One region of the Paenibacillus sp. P13VS genome, then DNA from elsewhere that is predicted to be linked to it. Evidence: riboswitches for the same ligand, from Rfam matches in the RefSeq annotation. Region 1 holds a riboswitch; the other holds the start of a gene.

Region 1 (8,382 bases):
GAGGTGCTTGAACGGGTAAGTTTTCCTACAACCACACCGGAAGAAACGATGGCGCAGGTTATCGCTTTCTTTGAAGGCAAAGGGATTGAAGCTTTGGGCGTAGGTTCTTTTGGACCGATTGACCCGATTGAAGGAAGTCCTACGTACGGATATATTACAACTACACCGAAGCCTCATTGGGGTCAGTATGATATTATTGGCAAACTCAAGGAACATTTTGATGTGCCGATGACGTTTGATACGGATGTAAACGGAGCTGCGCTTGGAGAAGCGACCTGGGGAGCAGCACAAGGGCTGGAGAGCTGTCTGTATATCACTGTCGGAACAGGTATTGGTGCCGGAGCAGTCGTAGGCGGTAAAATGGTTCACGGTTTATCTCATCCAGAGATGGGACATATTATTGTACGCAGACACCCTGAGGATACATATGAAGGCTTTTGTCCATACCACGGGGACTGTCTGGAAGGACTCGCAGCGGGACCAGCTATCAATAAACGTTGGGACCAACCGGCGTATGAGCTGCCAGCAGATCACAAAGCCTGGGAGATTGAGGCACATTATCTGGCGCACGCACTCATGAATTATGTACTGATTCTCACTCCGGAAAAAATTGTGATGGGTGGAGGGGTCATGAAGCAGGAGCATCTGTTCCCCATGGTGCGCAGCAAATTGCAGGAGCTGTTAAATGGATATGTTCAGCATCCGGCCCTTCACTCGGGAATCGACGAGTATGTCGTTCCGCCAGGCCTTGGTGACAATGCCGGTTTGTGCGGATCGCTGGCCTTGGCCAAATTGGCTTTGAACAAATAATTCAATTGATCACAAGTGGTTGACGAATTTTTCCATTGTGGTAAGATATGAGCAACAGCATACTACGGTTAATGAGGAAGCACCTCTCTTGCAATGAATTTGCAGGAGAGGTGCTTTTTTTGTTGCCTGGAGGCGGCTCATCTAACTGTGAATAGGCTGCAATATTAAGGAGGGGAAATCGATGGAAGTCATTTTCATGAACAGATTGTCCAAATTGTCAGGTCAACATGAGGAACACGCTCAGCTGTGGATTGGTGAGGAGGAAGGTGCCTGGCATCTCGGGTGGAGCCATTATGAGGAAGGAGATCGCGAAGACAGCATCTGGTATGAGGGGAGCTCCTGGGAAGAACTGCTCCATATTTATCGTCACCAGTTGGCGATTCGAATGAGTGAAGGTTACCGGCCATTGATTCAGGGACTGTTTCATGAGACGGATGATCTGAAATTACGCAGTTATGGTGGACAGCGTCTTCATTGTTATAGTGAACGCTACGGCAATGAAGAGTTATATGCTGATCTATGCACATGGCGGAGAAGAAGGGCAGCGTCTGACCGGAAGGCCCCATACTTTATTGCAACGAATCGTTTGCTGCGCATGATCAGTGCATTCGTACCACAAACCATGGAGGAACTGATGCAGTTACCAGGTGTTGGGGAGAGCAAAGCAAATGAATACGGTCAGGAGTGGATGGAGCTAACAAGCGGAGTAGAGCGTTCTACGGCTTTTCCACTTGATTGGGTGCAAACGGTATTGTCCGAAGATGAATATGAGAGCTGGTTGTACAAGCAAAAAGAACAGAAATATAAGCAGGAGCTGGACAAGTTCACCACTCGCAAGCAGGTGCTTGAGGGTATGAAGGAAGGGTATACGCTGGAAGAGATTGTGAATCGCTCCGGACTATCCCGCAGAGAGCTGATTGAACTGCTGGAGACACTCGATACGGAAGGTTATGATACGGATAGCCTCCTGGATGCAGAGCTTGCAGTCATGCCTGAGCAGGAGCAGGAGGCGGTCTGGAGTGCATACGAGGAGCTGGGAGACAGTTTCCTGAAACCTGTATTACATAGAGTATACGGCGGGGATAAGCCGGTTAGCGGCAATCTGGAGCAAGTGTACGAGAGACTGCGCATGATCCGCATTCGATTCCGAAGACATGTAGAAACAGAGCGGAACGCGGGCTAGGCAGCCCATATCGTTTCGAGAGAAGTTTTTGAGTACAGAAAAAAAGACGAAGCTGTTTCTCCCTGAATGGAGTGCTTCGTCTTTTTGAATGAATACGTTCAGATCCAATCTTTTTTGCGGAAAATAAAGAACATGCTCAGGCCAAGGGTCACCATCAGGCCAATGACTACAAAATATCCATACTTCCAGTCCAGCTCAGGCATGTTGTTGAAGTTCATCCCATAGATGCCGGTAATGACCGTCAGGGGCATGAACACCGTTGTAATGGCGGTAAACACGCGCATGATTTCGTTCGCCCGGTTGGCGATACTGGATTGGTAGGCTTCTCGCAAGTTTCCCATTAGGTCTCGATAAGTCTCGAACGTCTCGGATATTTTCACAGCATTCTCATAGATGTCACTGAAGTACTTCTGCAGCTGGTCATCGATGAGACGCAAATCCTTTTTGTTGAGCGTATTGATGACCTCTTTTTGAGGTCCAAGCACTTTCTTGAGCCACAGAATCTCACTGCGCAGCCCGATAATTTCATTCAAATGGGACTTTTTCGTATGCATCAAAATATCTTCTTCCAATTTCTCAATGCGTGCTTCGATCCGGTCGCCGACGGTAAAGTAGTTATCCACAATCAAGTCGACCAACAGATACAGAAGACGATCGGGAGTGCTGACTTCCTGTTCCCACAGAATAGGCTTCAAGGTCCGCAGTTCGCTGACTTTCTGCTTCGTAACACTAATGATATAATGTCTCCCCAGAAACAGGTTAACCGCACGCAAAAAGATCTCTTCGTCATCAAATCGAATGCTGTTTACAACAATAAAATAATGGCTCTCATAAATTTCAATCTTAGGACGCTGCTCTTCATCACTCAAACAGTCCTCTACAGCCAGATCATGCATCATGAACAGCGGCTGAAGTACCGCCAGATCATCAACGTCTGCATCGATCCAGTAAAATCCCTCAGCTGGTGGCGTTAGCGCCTGCTCAATATCGTCCACCGGGATAAATACACCGTTGTTTACCAACCGGATTTTCATCGTTCATCCACTCCTTCTGCACCCGCCAAACAGGCGGATTTTCATCAATATGGGCGCAAAAAGAACAGATCAGCCGGTCGGCAGCGGAGCCTGGAAGTCAGGACTGCGTTCGCTCTATAAACAAACGGAAATAACGTCCCGCTGCCGGCATGCTGATGTCAATTCTCTATGCAGTTTGTCGGAATACGGCTGACAGTCAGGCCTCGGGTCGCCATCCATTGAATATGTCACCTCTCACATAAGGGTTTGCAACACTTGTTTAGTATACCGCTGGTACATGGTGCTTTCAAGCGCAAAAATGTGTCTATTTCGCGCCCTGAAGCAGTGTATGACAGCGATAGACAAACGGTTCCGGCCTACATGAACAGACATAAAACTACATGCTTGACGTGAGAGGATTAATGTTTTAAAGTAGACGGTGAAGTACACTAATTACACAATCGAATAAGGCGAAATCTTATCAAGAGTAGGTGGAGGGACTGGCCCGATGAAACCCGGCAACCGGCGGTATACCGCACGGTGCTAATTCTTGCAGCGACTAAGTGTCCATTGAGGCACTGTTGTAACTGAGAGATGAGAGAGGCGCATATCTATTTACATATGACCTTTCTCGGAATCCGAGGAAGGTCTTTGTTATATGCACCGACTTCTCAGCACTGATTTTCGCTATGGAACTTGAGTTTGTCAGGTTAGAGCGTTGCGCTTTTTGCAATTCTCCACCTATAGACAAGCTCATGGCAGTCTAGAACGATTTTGATGTGTTACACATCAAGTCTGTGATGACTGCATCTATCTATGCACAAGGAGGAGTTGTACATCATGCCAATTAAAATTCCAGACGCACTGCCTGCCAAGGAAGTCCTCGCAGGTGAGAACATCTTCGTAATGGACGAGACACATGCTTACCAGCAGGATATTCGTCCACTACGCATTGCTATATTAAACCTGATGCCTACCAAGGAAACAACAGAAACCCAATTGCTTCGTTTGGTTGGGAACACCCCTATACAGGTCGATATCGTTCTGGTTCATCCCAAGTCCCACACATCGAAGAACACGTCACAGGAGTATCTGAATCTGTTCTACAAAACCTTTGATGAGATTGAACACCGCCGTTTTGACGGAATGATCATTACAGGTGCCCCTGTTGAGCAGATGGATTTCGAAGACGTGAATTATTGGAAGGAAATCCAGGAGATCTTCGATTGGACCAAAACCAACGTTACATCGACCATGCACATCTGTTGGGCTTCTCAGGCTGGTCTGTATCATCATTTCGGTGTACCTAAGGTAGCGCTGGAAGAGAAGTGTTTTGGCGTATTTCCACATACGATTAACAAATCTCACGTACAGCTGCTTCGCGGATTTGATGAAGTGTTCAATGTTCCACATTCCCGTCATACCGAAGTTCGGCGCGAGGATATTGAGAAAAACGATAACCTCGAAATTTTGGCCGAATCGGAGGAAGCTGGCATTTTCCTCGTTGCCACCAAAGACGGCAAACAAATTTTTGTGACAGGGCATGCGGAGTATGATCCATTGTCCTTGAAATGGGAATATGACCGCGATGCATCCAAGGGATTGGATATCGCACTGCCAAAAAACTATTTTCCAAATGACGATCCATCCCGTGTTCCTCCGGCAACCTGGCGGGCACATGCAAACTTATTATTCTCTAATTGGCTCAATTACTATGTGTATCAGGAGACGCCTTACGATATTGGCCCGCAAATCTAATCGAGATTACAGGAGGATACTGCAATGGAAGACAATAAGTTAAAAATCGAAAGCCGCTTGGCTCAAATCGGATCCGTCAATGAGCCGGGAACTGGTGCCGTGAATTTCCCCATCTATCAATCAACGGCGTTCCGCCATCCAAAGCTCGGGCAGAGCACAGGCTTTGACTACATTCGTACGACCAATCCAACACGTAAGGTACTGGAAGAAGCTGCAGCTGCACTCGAATCCGGTGATGCCGGTTTTGCCTGTAGCTCGGGCATGGCAGCGCTGCAAACGATCTTCGCCATGTTTGGACAGGGCGATCATCTGATTGTCTCGCTGGATCTGTATGGGGGAACGTATCGTCTTCTAGAGCGTATCCTGTCCCGTTTTGGCGTAACGGCAAGCTACGTGGACACGAATGATCTGGTGGCCATGGAAGACATTCGTCAGCCGAACACCAAAGCTGTATTTATCGAGACGCCAACCAATCCCCTTATGATGATTACGGATATTGAAGCGGTCAGCTCCTGGGCGAAAAGCCATAACCTGTTGACGATTGTGGACAATACACTGCTGACGCCATTCTTCCAACGTCCGATCGAGCTCGGAGCAGATATCGTTGTTCATAGCGCAACCAAATACCTGGGTGGACACAACGATGTGCTTGCCGGATTGATCATCACCAAGGGCGAGGAATTGTCAGCTGAAATGGCATTTCTGCATAACTCCATTGGTGCAGTACTATCTCCAAGTGATTCCTATCAGTTGATGAAAGGCATGAAGACACTCGCGCTTCGTATGGAGCGACATGAGTATAATTCACTTACCATTGCCAAGTATTTGCTGGAACATCCATCTGTGGGGGAAGTATACCACCCTGGTTTGTCAGATCACCCGGGATACGAAGTGCAGAAGAAACAATCTAGAGGAAACACAGGCATCTTCTCTTTCAAAGTTAAAGATGCCCGTTTCGTTGAACCACTGCTGCGCCATATCAAGTTAATTGCTTTTGCCGAGAGTCTTGGCGGCGTTGAATCATTGATGACGTATCCTGCGGTACAGACACATGCAGATATCCCGCTCGAAATACGCGACGCCATAGGTGTCGATGACCGCTTGCTGCGCTTCTCCGTAGGAATTGAGCATGCAGAAGATCTGATTGCGGATTTGGGGAATGCCCTGGAAGCTGCGCAGCGTGAGGTTGAAGGAGGCGTGCATCATGAGTGAGCAGAACAACAAGCAATCCGAATTGAAGTTTGATACGAAGCTGCTGCATTTTGGTGATGAAGTGGATAAAACAACAGGAGCCTCCAGCGTACCGATCTACCAGGCATCCACATTCCATCATTTTGATATCTTTAATCCACCACAGCATGATTACAGCCGTTCGGGTAATCCGACACGTCAAGCGTTGGAGGATTACATCACACTGCTTGAAGGTGGAGCTCGAGGATTCGCCTACTCTTCAGGAATGGCTGCAATCTCCAGTGTGTTCCTGATGTTCTCGGCAGGCGACCATATGATCGTAACAGAAGATGTGTATGGAGGAACATACCGACTGCTCACATCCATTCTTAGCAGAATGCAAATTGAGACGACGTTTGTGGATATGACCAATATTGAAGAGGTGAAGGCGGCCATTAAGCCGAATACGAAGGCTGTCTATATGGAGACACCTTCCAACCCAACCCTGCGGATCACGGATATTGCTGCCGTCACATCCTGGGCACAGGAACATGAACTGATCACTATTCTCGATAACACATTCATGACGCCATATTATCAGCGCCCGATTGAGCTCGGTGTGGACATTGTTGTACATAGTGCAACCAAGTTTCTTGGTGGACATAGTGACGTACTTGCAGGACTTGCCGTTGCCCGTACCGAAGAGCTGGGGAGACAGCTCAAACAGCTTCAAAATGGGCTTGGTACCGTACTCGGTGCTCAAGAATCCTGGCTTCTGATGCGCGGCATGAAAACACTTGGAGCTCGTATGGCACACAGTGAACAAAGCACGGCGAAGCTGGCCGCCTGGCTTAGCGGACGCAGCGATATTACCGCAGTATACTATCCAGGACTGCTGGAGCATCCGGGTCGTGAAGCTCACGAGCGCCAGTCCACGGGTTATGGAGCGGTTGTCTCATTTGACGTAGGCTCGGGTGACCGTGCCAAAGCTGTTCTTAACCGGGTGAAACTGCCAATTGTGGCTGTCAGTCTGGGTGCTGTGGAGAGTATTCTGTCCTATCCGGCGATGATGTCTCATGCAGCGATGCCTGCTGAGGTTCGACTTGAACGGGGAATTACCGATGGACTGCTGCGCTTCTCAGTCGGGCTGGAAGATATCGACGATCTGATTGCTGATCTGGATCAGGCGCTTCAGGAATCATAATCATCATTTTGAGCTAATAGAGCTATCAATAAATAAGTCTAAAAAAGCTGGAATTATAATAGAATGAATATGTCAATATTTTTACTTAAATTTAGGGCACCTTTCCATAAGGTGCTTTTTTTCACATGTAACCTGTGTTACGATAGACAGAGTACAGAAATGCGATGTTGCCACCAGCACTTGCAAGCGATGCGTCTTATGCATAGATTCCCAATGAGCCGTTTTTTCAATAACCCAGAATGGATCGAAAGGTTCCAATCCATCTAGAATTTCTATTTCTGCGCAATCCTTTGGAACCAACCAATCATGCACAAGACTGGCATATATACAAGTCGGGACGGATCGTGAACATATTTTCTCTTCATGAGGGAGGCTTTTTACGATGAGTACGGTAGACCGTATCTTAGATAAAGCTCTTCGGGGCGAACGATTAGACCTGGAAGACACCATTCAGCTATTTGAATCAAATGAAGTCGACAAAATCGGGGCAGCTGCCAATGTTATTATGAAGCGTATGCACCCTGAGCCATACAGAACATTTGTCATTGGGCGTAACGTCAACTACACCAACGTGTGTGATGTGTACTGCCGTTTTTGTGCTTTTTATCGCAGACCTGGATCAGATGAAGGATATGTATTGCCGGACGAAGTGATCTTCCAGAAAATTCAGGAAACCCAAGATGTGAACGGTACTGAGATTCTGATGCAAGGCGGAACGAATCCCAACCTGCCTTTCAGCTATTACACGGATCTGTTAAAAGCAATCAAAGAACGTTTTCCGAACATTACCATGCACTCCTTCTCTCCAGCGGAGATTATGAAAATGGTAGAAGTGTCAGATGGTCTTACGCTGGAAGAGGTCGTACGTGCCATTCACGAAGCTGGACTGGATTCCTTGCCAGGTGGAGGCGCTGAGATTCTGGATGACCGTACACGCCGCAAAATCAGCCGTCTGAAAGGTTCATGGCGCGACTGGATGGACGTTATGCAGACAGCTCACCGGATCGGGATGAACACAACTGCAACAATGGTGATCGGTTTGGGCGAATCGATGGAAGAGCGTGCACTTCACCTGCTTCGGGTACGTGAAGCACAGGATGAGTGTATTGCGAACAAATATGACTCGGAAGGCTTCCTGGCATTCATTCCTTGGACATTCCAGCCGGATAATACGAATCTGAAACTGGAGCGCCAAACTCCGGAAGAATACCTGAAGACGGTAGCGATCAGCCGACTTGTACTTG
Region 2 (8,382 bases), on a different contig from region 1:
GTGACTCTTTCCCAAATGGTACTGAAATCGGTAGTATATATGGAGCTGGAGAACAATCGAACTGGTATGTCGTGTTTGAATATAATAATACCGGACATATCGACGACGGTGATCAAGATGATCTGGATGCCGACGAACTTCTGGATAGCTACAAACGAGGTACTGAAGATCAGAATGAGAAAACCACTCCGGACAATCAGCTATTTGTAACCGGATGGGATATCGAACCTGCGTACGACAATAATACACATCAACTGCTGTATTCCCTTGGCCTTAAGGATGCCCAGCAAGAAGAGCTTGTGAATTACAATGTTAATGTCCTGACGCGTGAAGGATATGTCGGAGTTATCCTGGTAACAGACAGCGCGAATTTTGAACAAAATCGCCAGCAATTCGAAGATAGTGTACTCAGCAACCTTACCGTAAATAAGGGGTACAAATATGAAGAATTTGATGCATCTGTTGATAAAAAATCGGAGCTTGGTTTGACTGGACTTATTTTGGGAGGCGCTGGAGTAGCCGTGGCAAAGAAAGTCGGTCTGCTGCTTCTGCTCAAAAAGGGTTGGTTCGTGATCGTCGCTGCTATTGTTGGCGCATTCAGTTGGTTACGCCGAAAACTGACAGGAAGAAAAAATAAGTCTGATTCCCATTCAAACGAACGGGATATCATATCACCTATAGAGGAATCCTATCAGCAACATGCCGCTGGACAAGAGTCCCCGAGGCAAACAGGTACAACATCTGATCGAAATTCAGAGCATGATCCTAATAGACATTCATAACGTTTTGCACATAAAAGCCCCGCAATCTTTGATAGATTGCGGGGCTTTTAACATGCTTTTTAGTATGAAAATACAGAACTATTTAGAATGCAGGTTCAACTGCACCTTGATAACGTTCCTTGATGAAGGTTTTAACTGCTTCGGAATTCAGGGCAGCAGCCAGCTTCTTGATCGCATCTGCATCCTTGTTGTCTTCACGGGCAACGAGAATGTTTGCGTAAGGGTTGCCTTGCAGATCCTCGATAAGCAAGGAATCCTTCTCCGGATTCAAGTTAGCTTCAAGGGCATAGTTGGCATTGATGAATACCAGATCGGCTTCATCCAGCTGACGAGGCATCATGGCTGCATCGAGCTCAATAATATCCAGGTTTTTCGGATTAGCTGTAATATCCTGAATGGTGGATGCAATATTGGTATTGTCTTTCAGCGTAATGATTCCTTCTTTTGCAAGCAGCAGAAGTGCACGACCACCGTTTGATGGGTCATTAGGAATGGCTACTTTGGCGCCGTCTTGGAGTTCATCCAAGGATTTGATCTTTTTGGAGTATCCAGCAAAAGGCTCAACATGAACAGGCGTTACCGAAACGAGGTTAAAACCACGTTCTTTGTTTTCTGTGTCCAGGTAAGGCTGGTGTTGGAAAAAGTTTGCATCCAATTGTTTATCGGCAAGCTGTTGATTTGGTTGAACATAGTCGTTGAATGTTACAACCTGCAAACGAATGCCTTGAGCTTCCAGCTCAGGTTTGATGCTCTCCAGAATTTCAGCATGAGGTGTAGGTGAAGCTCCCACTTTCAGTTCCACCGTACGCGGTGCACCTGCCTCATTATCTGCGCCACTGTCGGAATCCTTGTTGTTTCCGCATGCAGCCAGTACTGCAATCAGCATCAAGCTTAGCAGTGCAAAAGACCATTTTTTCATGTGTAAAACCCCTTCTCCAATAAATTTTTTTGTTGCATCTTTGCATTCATTCGATATGGAATGGATGCAGTATGCTATATATGTGTTATTTCCGGGTGAACAGTTTAACCAGTTGATCGCCAAACATTTGCAGAAATTGTACGAGAATAACCATAAATGCAACAGAAATAATCATAATTTCATATTGGTATCTGAAGTACCCATAGTTAATTGCAAGCGTTCCGAGTCCGCCTCCGCCAACCATACCCGCCATGGCTGTATACGAAACCAGCGTTACAATTGTGATTGTAATTCCCGCGAGCAGACCAGGCAGTGCCTCGGGAAGCAGTACACGTCTTACAATCTGTCCGGTGGATGCACCCATGGCCTGAGCCGCCTCGATGACGCCACGGTCTACTTCACGCAGCGTTGTCTCAACCAACCTTGCAAAGTAAGGAGCAGCTGCGATGACGAGCGGCGGTATGACGCCAAGCACCCCAGTGGCGGTACCCACGAGTGAACGTGTAAACGGAATGAGGGCAACAATCAGAATGATAAATGGTACTGATCTCAGTATATTAACAATAATGGATAACACGGTGTAGATTGTACGTGACTGGATGGAAGCCGATCTTGCTGTCATGAATAGCAGCACACCCAGCGGCAACCCGATAATGATGGTGAACAAACCGGAAGCTCCCAGAATTTGCAGTGTTTCAATGGAGGCCTTACCGATCTCTTCCCAACGTACAGTTGAAAAATCCATATTAACGAAGCACCTCCACATCAAGCCCTTGCTCTTTCAATTCCTGCACAGTCCGGCTGATCGCATCTGCATCGCCTTCAAACCGCACGGTCAACTGGCCATATGGGATCTGTTTGATCCTTGAGATCGTTCCTTGCAGAATGGCGAAGTCCACTCCGGTCTGACGAACGGTTCTCGACAGAATGGCTTCATACGTCTTCTCACCCAAGAACGAAATTTTGACCAATTGTGATCGGCCATCCTGCTGTACTGTTCCTCCCGCATGTGCCATTGCTGCTTCTTCTAGGAGAAGCTCAGAATCGTGATCACGCTGCATGAAGTCACGCGTAATGGCATGCTGTGGTTTAAGGAAGACATCCGTTACAGGGCCTTGCTCCACAATTCCCCCCTGATGAATGACAGCAACTTGATCACAAATGCTCTGAATAACATGCATCTCATGCGTGATCAAAACAATCGTGAGATTGTATTTCTGATTGATGTCCAGCAGCAGCTTCAGAATCGAAGCTGTCGTCTGCGGATCTAGGGCAGATGTTGCTTCGTCACACAGCAGAACGGAAGGATCACTGGCAAGTGCACGGGCGATACCAACTCTTTGTTTCTGTCCACCTGACAGCTGAGCCGGATATTTGCTGCTATGATGCTCCAATCCAACGAGAGTCAGCATCTCCTTCACCTTGCGGTCAATATCAGCTTTAGGTGTATTCACGAGCTTTAGTGGAAAAGCTACATTGTCATATACTGTAGCCGAGGATAACAGATTAAAGTGCTGAAATATCATGCCAATCTTGCGTCGCTGCTTCTGCAGCTCTGTCTTATGGAGACCGGTTAGGTTGACTCCATCTACCCATACCTCACCGGATGTTGGTCTTTCGAGCAGGTTGATACAACGGATTAATGTACTTTTGCCTGCACCGGAGTGTCCAATCACTCCGAATATTTCACCTTTACCGATCTTTAGATCCAAATCGGCTAGGGCTGTCGTTTGTTTTGAACCTCTGCCATACGTCTTGGTTAATCCTTTTAATTCGATCAATATGACTTCTCCTTCCCACCGCCTACATGTATCTTTACCCGAATGAAAGGAAAACTCCCCTCTGACATATAAAAAAGAGCCCTTTTGCAGAAACAAAAAGGGCTCTTCACGCGAAAGAATATACCTTCTCATCTGCCAAAATCGTGCTGTGCACCATTTTGTAGGAATTAGCACCTAACATCTATAAAGTATGACTGGTTGTCATGTCGTTATAAATCGGTTGCCGGGCTTCATCGGGCCTGTCCCTCCGCCGCTCTCGATAAGAAATATTAAATTTATAAGTTCAGTGGTAAAATGTAAATGGTATGCATGTTAATGTCATGTAACGCTTAATTAGAAACTCAGTATAATCCAAGTATTCCGCTTTGTCAAAGGTAAATATTACACAATTATTTTGCCACTTCTGACATGCCCTGCTTGTGCCACATTTTATTGATGTAACCATACGATGCTTTTAGCGTTTCGCAAACCATATCCACGCCCTGACGCAATTCCTCCAGGTGCTGATCCAGATCTTCAAGCTTCACTTTCCCCTGCAACGTTTGATGAAGCTGCCACAGATCATCCTGCATCTCGGAATTCATGTAGTGAATCTCCATATTCCGACGTTTACGCAGTTTGCTCATCGGTTCCCGATATGCATCCTTAATTTTGATTAATTCTACAGCAAGATCATTATGCATTTTCGAATAGCCAAACTGTCTCATCACGGTAAAATACGAAAAATGGGATTTCACCTTGGAGGTGTTCAGATTAAAAATTTCATTTAATACCGTGCCTGTCTTATCAAGAATTGCAAAACAACGAATGAACCCATCCTTGTAGAAGTACACGTATCGGGCGTACTCGGCCTTCTCCTCAATGGTCATGTCATCGGTGGAGCCAGCCTTGACCTTCTGGCGGAAGTGGGAAGCAGCGAAGCAGGCCTGCTCCAGCTCGTCCAGTGAAGAAATTAATCCCTGCGTCCATACGTACAGTTTGCGATAATCGTGAGTCGGGTCCTGATTCAAATCCAGCTGTCGTTGTAACAGTCCGAGTGTCTCCACCATGGACTCGATCGCTTCTTCCAATACGCCCTCATTCTGACGCGGCAATTCACCCAGCAACGTTCGCAGCATATACAGCCTCCTCTTTCCACTCTGCTGATCAATAAGATGATTTATAATATTAAACCTAATCGGAATCAGAGTAAACGTATGATCGCTGCTTACATTAGGTTGCCCTGCCCCGCCTGACATCAAACAAAGCCCACCTGCCCAATGATGTGCATCATTGGATGGCGGACTTTGCATTTGGAAACCATGAACGACTCTGTGTAATGAAATGTTAGAAACGATCAGCTGGCCGATGAAGCTTGTACACCAGGAAACTCATATAGGTTAATATCCCGAACAAAATGGCGATATCAAGCATGTGAGCCAGAGCCACGAACATGTACACTTCCGGACGGCTGATGGTAAGCATCATGCCAAAACCGATCAGGACTTGGAGCAGAATGAGCACCACAGATACAACGCCCAATGCCCGAAGTTCCGTATTATCCGGATGTTTGCGATAGGCATAATGCCCCAGGATCGCAATCACAATAACAAGGGAAGCAGCGGCTACACGGTGAGCAAACGCTACGGCCACGCCACCAGACAGTTCAGGTATAATCTGTCCGTTACAGAGCGGGAAGCCTGAGCATCCCCCAGCTGAGTCGGTATGGCTTACAAAGGCCCCTGTGTATACCACAAGATACGTGTAGATGGTTGAGAACCATACCAGGTTGCGGAAGCTTTTGCTGACCCGCGGGTATTTGTTCAATCTTTCGAGACCACCATGACGAGCCTCCTGCCTAATCCCGAGAGCCATCATCAGGGAACTGGCAAAGGCAATCAGGGCAAATCCGAAGTGCAGCGCCATAACCGCCGATGATTGGGAGAACACGACGGCAAAGGCCCCCATAATCCCCTGGATAATGACAAAGATCAACGTTAAGAAGGAAAACAACTGCAGATCACGACGTGATTTGCCATATCGTAGAAATGCAACAAAAGAGGCAATGGAAAGTAATCCAGCCAATGCGCTGACCGCGCGATGCGAATATTCAATCAGTGAGGCTACAGTATGTGCAGGAACGAGTTTACCGTTACATAGAGGCCACTCCGTGCCGCACCCCAGTCCGGATTCCGTCTTGGTAACGACCCCACCGCCGAACGTAGCCAGGAACATAACAAGACAAGTTAATACGGTTAACCATTTAAACAAGGTTAAGTGCTTCAATTTTTTCTCACCCGCTGTTGGTTTAAGATGGCGAAGAATGATCTCTCCGCTTGTTTCGATACTTTGACACTTATTTCACAACTAACACAACTAAATTCATTATACCGGATAAAAGTGTCATTGACGCCTCGCTTTGTGACAAAATGTTAACGTCTGTCGACAGAATGACCAATAAGTCATCACCTTATATGTACCTTTATATTGTCCCCTGAAAAAGCAAAAATAAAAACGCCATTTCCCCTTTTGAAGAGGAACGGCGCCAATTAGAATTCACAGACGATTCGCCCGTGCCTTCCTTTATTTATGAATCGTATTGTACACTTCAACCGCACGCTGCAAAAATTGTTCAATCTCTTCTCTCGACTTGCGAAGTTTGTTCACGTAGCGAACAAGTTCGCGACCATCGGTGTATGCAACAAAGCTTGGAATACCCAAAATATTTTGTTCCTCACTAACGGTACCCACCTGATCCACATCGACCTCAATCAGTGTCAAATCACGAGCAAATTTTTCCTCGACCTCAGGCATAAACGGATCAATGTACTTGCAGTCTCCGCACCAATCTGCCTTAAATACCGCTACGGTAAGCCGAGGAGATTGAATGGCCACATCAAACGCAGGCTTGGATGTAATCTGTTCCATGACAACATCTTCCTTTCTGTACCTTGTCTTATCCTTAGTGAAGCAAATTGCCGAGTGGAAGTCAAATATTCAGCACATACTTATTTTAAAACCAACCCTGATGAAAGGATGACAGGCGATGACTTCCACCCGAAACGAAGCTGTATCCCCTGATTCTCTCTTTCGTATTGTTCGTTCCATTCCTGGAGCAGCCAGAGAAGTATGGCGTGGTAAACAGGCCGCTTGGAAGGCTTCGGCGCAGCTTCGTCATCCTTCACGAGATTTGGCTTGGGAAGCTGAAATGGCTGAGACGCTAAAGGGAGAAATAGAACGTCTGTTACCCGGTACGGAGACGGCTTCTGCCCGCCATGCCAAAAGCGCCCCATTATGTGAAGAGGATTGCATCATTCTGGAAGAAATTAAAATGCTAACGGTGGAAAATAATCGAAGCAATATTACGCGCACAGCAGCCTATTTGGCATGTTATGACCAATATCCCGAACTGCATTGGGCCCTGCTTGCCCATATGGTTTCCCGCAACGGGGGTTATCACATGACCGATCTGCAAAGCAACCTCATGCATAATCTGCAAAACCAGACAGATCGGGAGCATATGTATCGGTTGCTCGAGCGTTGTAATGCACTCATTTTCCAGGACGCCTATCCTCAGCTTCTGCTCTACATGAACAGCAGGCGAATCGGGCGAAGCTGCTTCCACCTGCTATCCCATTTTCACGTATCGGCGTTCATGACACCCATCTGGGAGCGGTTTTGGTTGGAACGATGCAGCTCCCTGCTTAGTGTGGCATTAATTATTAATGAGCAGAACTATATTGAGAGCCGGGTCGTACAGCATCCTTATTTTCAAAAAGAAGTACTCTCCAAGCCTGCATTTCACCTGCACAACCTCGCGGGGCTTAATCATATTGTGTTTCCACTTGGGCGCGGAAAAGGACTCGCCGGGAGGGTAATCGAACATTTTGGCAAGCTGGATGAACGAATCATGTTTGGCAAAGGCCTGTACGCCATGCTGTTTGGCACCGAGCAGGTGTACACACAAGTGCTCGAGTTTGCACGTTCCGTTCCCCACAGAGGCTCACGTGCCGAATATTGGCCGGGTCTATTCACAACGAGCTTGGAGGGCTCAGCTGATTCGAAATTCTATACTCAGGAACTGCTGGAACACGAATGGATGCCAGAAGGTAGGCGATTATACAGCCCAGAGCTGCTCGCCGTATGGAAAGACACACCATATGAACCGATCACCAGACAGGACTGGCTGCAAAATCGGGATAGTCTTGGCCACCTCAGTGCACCGCGTCGTCCCTGGTTATTTGAAATGAGCCATGAACACCGATATGGAATGCTCAAAACGGCAGTTGCCCATGATGCCAAGACATTGCTGCATTAAGCGACCTAGAGTACGGTTTTCTCGAATCGGCTGTCAGCTGTTCATCTTGTACGATTTCAGAATAAAAAAGCCCTGCCCGCTTAAGCAGCAGACAGAGCTTGTACTTATTATAAGAATGTTTGGCATCAACCTATGCCCGCTGACCCGAACTACGCTGAAGACGCATGAGCGGCCGCAGTACCTTTTGCAAAATACGCGGGTAGCTGCCAAGTTCATCTCTGCGCAATACGCGAAGAATGACGAGCATGACCAGGTATACGACCACAACGAGAGCACCGACAACCAGACAGGTCATGAGGAAGGATACACGTGTTGGCAGGAATAAACTAAAGATCCAATTGCCAGCCCAGTTTGCACCGAAACCAATACCTGCAGCAAGTAGAACAGTTACCCCGAAACCAACCCAGCGATCACCCATGATCGAGAAGGTTACGATTTTTCTCAGTACGCGCAGGTTCAGATACGTAATCACCAGGAAACATAATGCTGTTGCAATAATGATCCCATAGATGCCGAAGATCGGAGCCAGGATCAAGCTTGCTACCAATTTAACGATAATTCCTGCAGCTACACTAATCATTGTAATCCGCGGTTTACCTACTC

Evidence for each region. Region 1 has a riboswitch for S-adenosylmethionine ahead of metA (homoserine O-acetyltransferase MetA). Riboswitches for the same ligand answer to the same signal wherever they lie in the genome.
Region 2: another riboswitch for S-adenosylmethionine. It lies ahead of GUA98_RS20350 (methionine ABC transporter ATP-binding protein); the one in region 1 lies ahead of metA (homoserine O-acetyltransferase MetA).

The regions. Positions count from the first base shown of each region.
Region 1 is NZ_WYEV01000002.1:703,437-711,818, reverse strand. Features, by position in the region: gene GUA98_RS04305 (ROK family protein) at 1-810, shown strand, start outside; gene GUA98_RS04300 (HRDC domain-containing protein) at 992-1,993, shown strand; gene corA (magnesium/cobalt transporter CorA) at 2,092-3,027, opposite strand; gene GUA98_RS04290 (hypothetical protein) at 3,077-3,220, shown strand; SAM riboswitch class I at 3,482-3,607, shown strand; gene metA (homoserine O-acetyltransferase MetA) at 3,847-4,764, shown strand; gene GUA98_RS04280 (PLP-dependent transferase) at 4,789-5,976, shown strand; gene GUA98_RS04275 (trans-sulfuration enzyme family protein) at 5,969-7,138, shown strand; gene mqnC (cyclic dehypoxanthinyl futalosine synthase) at 7,521-8,382, shown strand, end outside.
Region 2 is NZ_WYEV01000008.1:57,839-66,220, reverse strand. Features, by position in the region: gene GUA98_RS20365 (DUF2167 domain-containing protein) at 1-782, shown strand, start outside; gene GUA98_RS20360 (MetQ/NlpA family ABC transporter substrate-binding protein) at 865-1,701, opposite strand; gene GUA98_RS20355 (methionine ABC transporter permease) at 1,787-2,446, opposite strand; gene GUA98_RS20350 (methionine ABC transporter ATP-binding protein) at 2,448-3,482, opposite strand; SAM riboswitch class I at 3,608-3,748, opposite strand; gene GUA98_RS20345 (Cthe_2314 family HEPN domain-containing protein) at 3,872-4,600, opposite strand; gene GUA98_RS20340 (COX15/CtaA family protein) at 4,809-5,732, opposite strand; gene GUA98_RS20335 (thioredoxin family protein) at 6,045-6,389, opposite strand; gene GUA98_RS20330 (DUF2515 family protein) at 6,508-7,779, shown strand; gene GUA98_RS20325 (polysaccharide biosynthesis protein) at 7,910-8,382, opposite strand, start outside.